Regions from separate parts of the Anaerobacillus sp. QJM3NY_32 genome, predicted to be linked through region 2. Evidence: riboswitches for the same ligand, from Rfam matches in the RefSeq annotation. Region 2 holds a riboswitch; the other holds the start of a gene.

Region 1 (3,421 bases), 1.1 Mb from region 2:
GGTGTTCTTTTGCTAAACGATTCGAATCCTTTTTCGTTACAACCAGGAGAAAAAGTGAATATACCGATTCGTGTAACGTGGTCACTCATTAACCCAAATCAAAATTACGATTATCAAACCCTTGTTAATGATATTCGAAAAATACTTGCTGTTTATCCATTTATTAAACGATCCATCATTGGCGAATCTGTCATGGAAAAGCCAATCCCAGAACTAGTAGTGGGAACAGGAAAGAAAAAAGTTCATATGAATGGAGCATTTCATGCTAATGAATGGTTAACCTCAACTCTCATTATGAAATTTGTAGATGATTATTCTCGTGAATTGACGAATAGTCAGAGATTGAGCGGTGTTTACCTCCCATCTCTATATGAAACGACTTCTCTCTCTCTTGTACCCATGGTAAACCCAGATGGAGTGGATCTTGTCATTAATGGATTACCTGAAGAAGAACCTTACCGCTCATTGGCGGATCAAATTAATAATGGAAGTGAACAATTTAACAGATGGAAGGCGAACATTAGGGGAGTTGATTTAAACAATCAGTATCCTGCTAAATGGGAAATAGAAGCTGAACGAAAACCAACAAAACCTTCTCCAAGAAATTACCCGGGAAAAGCACCGCTTACAGAGCCAGAAGCAATAGCGATCGCAGACCTGACGAGAAGAAAGAAATTTGATCGTGCGCTAGCATTTCATTCTCAAGGTGAAGTGATCTTTTGGGGTTTCGAAGGACTTGAACCTCCTGAGTCAGAAATCTTGGTGAGAGAATTTTCGCGACTGAGCGGTTATCGAGCAGTTCGCTATGTTGATAGTTTCGCTGGATACAAGGATTGGTTTATTCAAGACTTTAGAAGACCGGGTTTTACCGTAGAAATTGGAAAAGGGGAAAGTCCTTTGCCTACTTCTGATTTCAACACTATTTACCAAGATACATTAGGGATTTTCCTTTCTTCTCTGTATATGTAGGTTAGTGGCTTGTTTTTTAATCACTTCTTTGTCATAATAAACTTAATTTCATAATTCCAAAGACTAGGGGTGCCTTCATGTAAGGGAAGGCTGAGAAAAAGAAACCGTCATTTCTTTTACCCTTGAACCTGATCTGGTTGATACCAGCGTAGGGAAGTCGGTAGCAGTATTGATTACGTATTACTACCCCCATTCCTTACGCGGAATGGGGTTTTTTAGTGTGTTTTATGTTAATCGTTTTTAAGCGTTTACGGTGGTAGCTTATACTCTTGATTCTCGATTTTTAGCTCGAAGCGATTGGTTATCACAGAGCGTAATTGAGCCGAAAATCAACAAAGCTCGTTAACATAGGCTTAAGGTTAAAAGTATTAGAGGAGGTAAATAATGAAGGATTTTAAATTATACGTCATTACAGGGGAAGAATTCCACCCTGATCGAGACCTAGTTGAGGTAATGGAGCAAGCGATACAAGGTGGTGCTGATATTATTCAATTGCGTGATAAGACGAATTCTAAAAAGGTTGTACTAGAAAAAGCTTTGAGATTAAAGGAGCTAACACAAAAATATGAAGTTCCCTTTATTGTGAATGATCACATTGATATTGCGCTAGCCGTTGATGCTGATGGCATTCATCTCGGTCAGGATGATTTACCTTTAGAGGTAGCAAGGAAGATTGTTGGACCTAATAAGATCATAGGTATCTCCACACATCGAATCGAAGAAGCGCGTGAAGCAGAGCAGCGTGGTGCTGATTACATTGGGGCTGGGCCAGTCTTTCCTACAAATAGCAAAAGCGATGTTGTTGATCCAGTAACAACTGACTATCTCAAAGAAGTTGCAGCAGAAATATCTATTCCGTTTGTAGCCATCGGCGGCATCAAATTGCATAATGTTTCGGACGTCCTCCATTCAGGTGCTTCTAGAGTATGTGTCATTAGTGAAGTAGTTGGTAGTGCCGATATTAAAGGCACGTGCGAAGCATTTATTCAATCCATTCAAAAAGAGGTGATTCCCAAGTGACATTACTAGTTAATGGAGAGCAGCATGATTTAGAAGTGGCAACATTGAAAGAAGTTGTTACTCATTTTGGCTTGCAAGAAGGGTTGGTTGTCACTGAAGTTAATGGAACAATTATTGATCGCTCGGAATGGATCGATACAGAAGTAAAAGAAGGAATGAAAATCGAACTTGTCCACTTTGTAGGAGGGGGTTGACCGAATGAATGATAAATTAACAATAGCCGGTAAAGAACTTTCTTCACGATTGTTTCTTGGCACGGGAAGATATCCAAATCCATATGTTCAAAATAAAGCAATTGAAGCTTCTGAAGCAGAAGTTCTCACATTTGCTATTCGAAGAGTGAATCTTACTGCACCAAATGAAGATGCGATTTTACAGCACATCGAGAATCAATCATTTCACTATTTGCCCAATACTTCCGGAGCTACGACTGCTGAAGAAGCCATTCGCATCGCTCGTTTAGCAAAAGCATCTGGCTTAAGTGATTGGATAAAAATCGAAGTTAGTCGTGATGAAAAAATGCTAATCCCTGATCCGGTGGAAACTTTGAAAGCTACAGAGGTTCTTGCTAAAGAAGGTTTAGTTGTTTTACCGTATACTTCTGATGATCCAGCACTTTGCTATCGACTACAAGAAGCAGGTGCAGCGGCTGTCATGCCAGGTGGATCTCCTATTGGAACTGGTCTCGGCATCTTAAATCCATACAATATTGAACTAATTACAGAACAACTGAAGGTACCAGTCATAGTCGATGCGGGTCTTGGACATGCATCTGATGTAACACAAGCGATGGAGCTTGGGGCAGATGGAGTCCTCCTTAATACAGCCATAGCGAAAGCGAGAAACCCTGTCATGATGGCTGAGTCAGTTAAGTTGGCTATTAGAGCAGGAAGATTGTCTTACGTTGCAGGAAGAATTCCTAAAAAGAAGTACGCCACTGCAAGTAGTCCAGTACGAAATTAATAGAAGGAGGGCGATCATGGCTAACATTACGATTGTAGGAGGCGGAGTGATTGGTCTCTCCATTGCCTATGAATGCCGTACGAGGGGACATGAAACGACTGTAGTAGAAGCTCATAAGTGTGGGGGGCAAGCTTCAGGTGCAGCTGCAGGCATGCTTGCGCCTTATTCGGAAATTGAAGAAGATCCAGATGATTTTTTCAGGCTTTGCCAAAATAGTTTAAAGCTTTTCCCGAAATGGCAGGAAGAAATCAAACAGAATTCAGATGTTGATTTTGAATATAGCGAGAGCGGCAGTCTTTATTGTATCTATCATGAGGCTGATCGGCTGTCTCTTGAGACAAAGCAGGCCTGGCAACGTAAGTTTAACGTCGAATCTACAATATTAAATGCTGACGAAGTAAGAGAGAAAGAGCCAGGCCTTTCTCAAGATGTTGTTGCAGCATTATGGTGTCCAGAAGAGTCACATATT
Region 2 (3,421 bases):
GTGAAACATGGCAAAAACGTTGGTTCGGAATGTTTTTTCGAGCTGTTCTGCACTAATTTCTTCTATTCCCTGTTGGGGGTGCTGTTCTGCTGCATTATTAATTAAAATATCGAGCTGTCCGAAATGATCAATCACCTGTTTAATCACATCGTAAGCAAAGCTTTCACTCCCAATGTCTCCCGGCAACAATAAACATTCGCTTCCGATCTCTTCGATTTTTTGTTGCGTATGTTGCGCATCTTCATGTTCGTCAAGATAAACAATGGCGATTTTTGCTCCTTCTTTTGCATAAGCAATCGCAACGGCTTCGCCTATCCCACTATCTCCTCCAGTGATGAGAGCGACTTTATTCGTTAATTTTCCTGATCCTTTATAATCCCGGTCATCCATTATGGGCTTTGGATCCATTTCTTGCTGAGATCCTGGCTGATGATTTTGATGTTGTGCTGGTTGTCCATCCGTCTGTCTAAAATCTGGTCGCATGGGATAACTCCTTTCAAATTATATATGTAAGGAATTGCCAATCGGGAGAATTTCTAAACCTAAGTCTGAGAATATAATGATGACATTTGCATTACATGATAAAATGAAACAAACCTATAATGTAGTTTGTGAGGCGAGAGGTATGAATTTTGATTTAAGAGAATCTGAATTTGAAGAACGGTTTGCGTCGTTTTTGGAACAAAGTCAGCCCAAAATTGTAGAAAAGTGGCTGCTTGGCGCAAAAATTTCTCAAGAGGATCCTTATTATGAAGAAATCATTAAGAATGGGAAACGAACGGTTGAACTTATCTCTCGTTATATTCGCCTTCAGGATGAAAGTTGGATTATGACATTAACTAAGAAAATTGCCAATGAGCGAATTGAAGCAAATGTTAATATCGGAGAGTTTATTGCGAATATTAATTTTGGGAGATCGGTTGTGATCTCTGTCTTAAACGAATCATCATTTGATAGAGACGAACTTTCGAAAGGTCTTCAAATCATTAATAATTACTTTAATGCCTATTCGTATCATTCAGTAACGGAATACACGAAGGTGAAAGATAATATCATTCATGATAAAAATAAGTTTATACAGGAAATGCATAGTGATCGTTTAACCATTCTTGGTCAGCTAGGTGCGAGCTTTGCTCATGAATTTCGCAATCCTCTTACCTCCATTAAAGGATTTTTGAAATTATTAGAAGATGATAGTGATGCTAATAACTCGATCGAGAAACACTATTTCGAAATCCTCAATAGCGAAATGAAAAGTCTAGAAGAGAAGGTAAGTCAATTTCTTTTCTTATCAAAAATGCGTGGGAGCGACGATCGTCCTCTATCATTAAATTTAAGTGGATTATTAAGATATACCATTGAAATTCTTTATCCAAGACTACTAGAATCAAATATAGAAGTGGAAACAGCCATTACTCCAGACATTCCACTGTTCGGTGTAGAAGAACAAATTAAACAAGTCATTCTTAATATTATGATTAACTCGATTGAAGAGTTAAATGAAAATAAAATCGATCATCGAAAAATTGAGCTGAGAGCAAAAGAAAACCATGGACGGATTACGATTGAAATTTCCAATAATGGCCGGCAAATTTCATCGCATCTTGTTGAAAGTATCTTTCAACCGTTCATTAGTACAAAAAAACTCGGAACAGGTCTTGGATTGTCTGTTTGCAAGCAAATTATTGAAAAGCACGAAGGTGTGATTTCAGTGCGATCAAATCCAGAACAAACAACTTTTGTAATTGAACTTCCAGTAATGGTTGACAAAGGTGTGAAAGAAGAGTAGCTTAATAGTTATCAAACTAACATTCAAAAAAGCTTTTTATATATCCACTAGGGGAGTCATTTATATGACTGAGACAGGATGTCCTGGACCCTTTGAACCTGATCTGGTTAGCGCCAGCGGAGGAAAGTGGAGACGGATGCCACCGCAGCCGCTCCATTTTTGGAGCGGCTTTTATACGTTTTGATTTCCTAAACGTGTAGAAGTAAGGAATGCTTACAAGTATTTCTAAATCTCCAAAAATGACGGAACAACGGCATTCAAGCTCCTTTCCTCTTCATCAGTTGGATGAAAAGCGGAGAGGAGTTTTTTTATGTCATTTACTGAACAGTTAAGAGAGGAAGCAGCACCAATTTTTGAAGCGATTTTTAACCATCCATTTGTGAGAGGAATTGCGGAGGGAAAGTTAGAGAAGGAACAGCTTGTTCACTATGTAAAGCAGGACTTTGAATATTTGAATACATTTGTTCGAATCTATGGCATTGCGCTATCAAAATGTGAAAACCGAGAAGAGATGGCACTTTTCACTGAACAAATATCATTTGTACTCCATAGTGAGGTACATCCTCATAATAATTTGTGTCGAGCTGCAGGCGTCACTTATGAAGAGCTGCAAGGCTATCCCCTCGCCCCTACGGCACACCATTATACGAGGCATATGCTCGACGCTGCTCATTCAGGTACGCTCGGAGAAATCGTTGCAGCCCTTCTGCCATGCCCATGGACTTACCTTGAGATTGGTCAACGTCTAATGGAAGAGGTTAATCCTAAAGAAGATCATCCTTTTTATGATTGGATTACGTTTTACGGAGAGAAGTCAATGGAACCAGTGACGGATCAACTAAGAAAAATCCTCGATCAGTGGGCTGAGACGGCACCTGAAAGAGAATTAAAGCGAATCAAGGACTATTTCATTCTTAGCTGTCAGTTGGAATATGGTTTCTGGGAAATGGCTTATCAAGTAGAAGAGTGGCCAGTCTCCCTCCAAAAAGGTGAGCGAGTATGAAACGACTAAAGCTTTCGGACATTTTGATTACGATCGTGATTGCCCTTGTTTTTGGGATTATTTATAAACTGTGGGGACCGGTCTATAACATCTTTAAACCATTTGGTCTCCATATTGGTGATGTGATTTACGGGATGTGGTTTATTGCGGGTACAGTAGCAGTGCTTCTTCTTCGTAAGCCCGGTGTGGCACTACTTGCAGAAACGGCTGCAGCTTCTGGTGAATTTCTTGTTGGTTCTGAATATGGATTATCTGTTCTTCTATATGGAATTGTTCAAGGATTAGGAACGGAATTAATGTTTGCCTTATTTGGCTATAAACGATACACCGCATTTGTTGCGGCGCTTGGAGGGATTGCTGCTGCAGTAGGTTCCATTGTCATGGATGCTGCCTATGGGTATGTGATGGATCTTGCTCTATGGAATTTACTTCTTCTCATTGGTGCTAGGTTAATAGGTGGTTTTCTATTAGCTGGACTACTTGCTTATTTCCTTGTAGAGGCTCTAGAGAAAACGGGTGTTACTAGCTTAGTTAGACCAGCAAGTGATGAGGATTATAAGGCGTTAGATCAGTAAGGAGTGGTTATATGAAAGTAGGTGTATCAAACCTTCGTGTAAAATATGCGGGAG

Evidence for each region. Region 2 has a riboswitch for thiamine pyrophosphate ahead of tenA (thiaminase II). Riboswitches for the same ligand answer to the same signal wherever they lie in the genome.
Region 1: another riboswitch for thiamine pyrophosphate. It lies ahead of thiE (thiamine phosphate synthase); the one in region 2 lies ahead of tenA (thiaminase II).

The regions. Positions count from the first base shown of each region.
Region 1 is NZ_CM149684.1:2,728,161-2,731,581, reverse strand. Features, by position in the region: gene AC0VYH_RS14375 (M14 family metallopeptidase) at 1-969, shown strand, start outside; TPP riboswitch at 1,025-1,141, shown strand; gene thiE (thiamine phosphate synthase) at 1,354-1,989, shown strand; gene thiS (sulfur carrier protein ThiS) at 1,986-2,183, shown strand; gene AC0VYH_RS14360 (thiazole synthase) at 2,188-2,952, shown strand; gene thiO (glycine oxidase ThiO) at 2,969-3,421, shown strand, end outside.
Region 2 is NZ_CM149684.1:1,580,949-1,584,369, forward strand. Features, by position in the region: gene AC0VYH_RS08450 (SDR family oxidoreductase) at 1-483, opposite strand, end outside; gene AC0VYH_RS08455 (histidine kinase N-terminal domain-containing protein) at 626-1,789, shown strand; TPP riboswitch at 1,829-1,931, shown strand; gene tenA (thiaminase II) at 2,100-2,792, shown strand; gene AC0VYH_RS08465 (ECF transporter S component) at 2,789-3,367, shown strand; gene AC0VYH_RS08470 (ABC transporter ATP-binding protein) at 3,379-3,421, shown strand, end outside.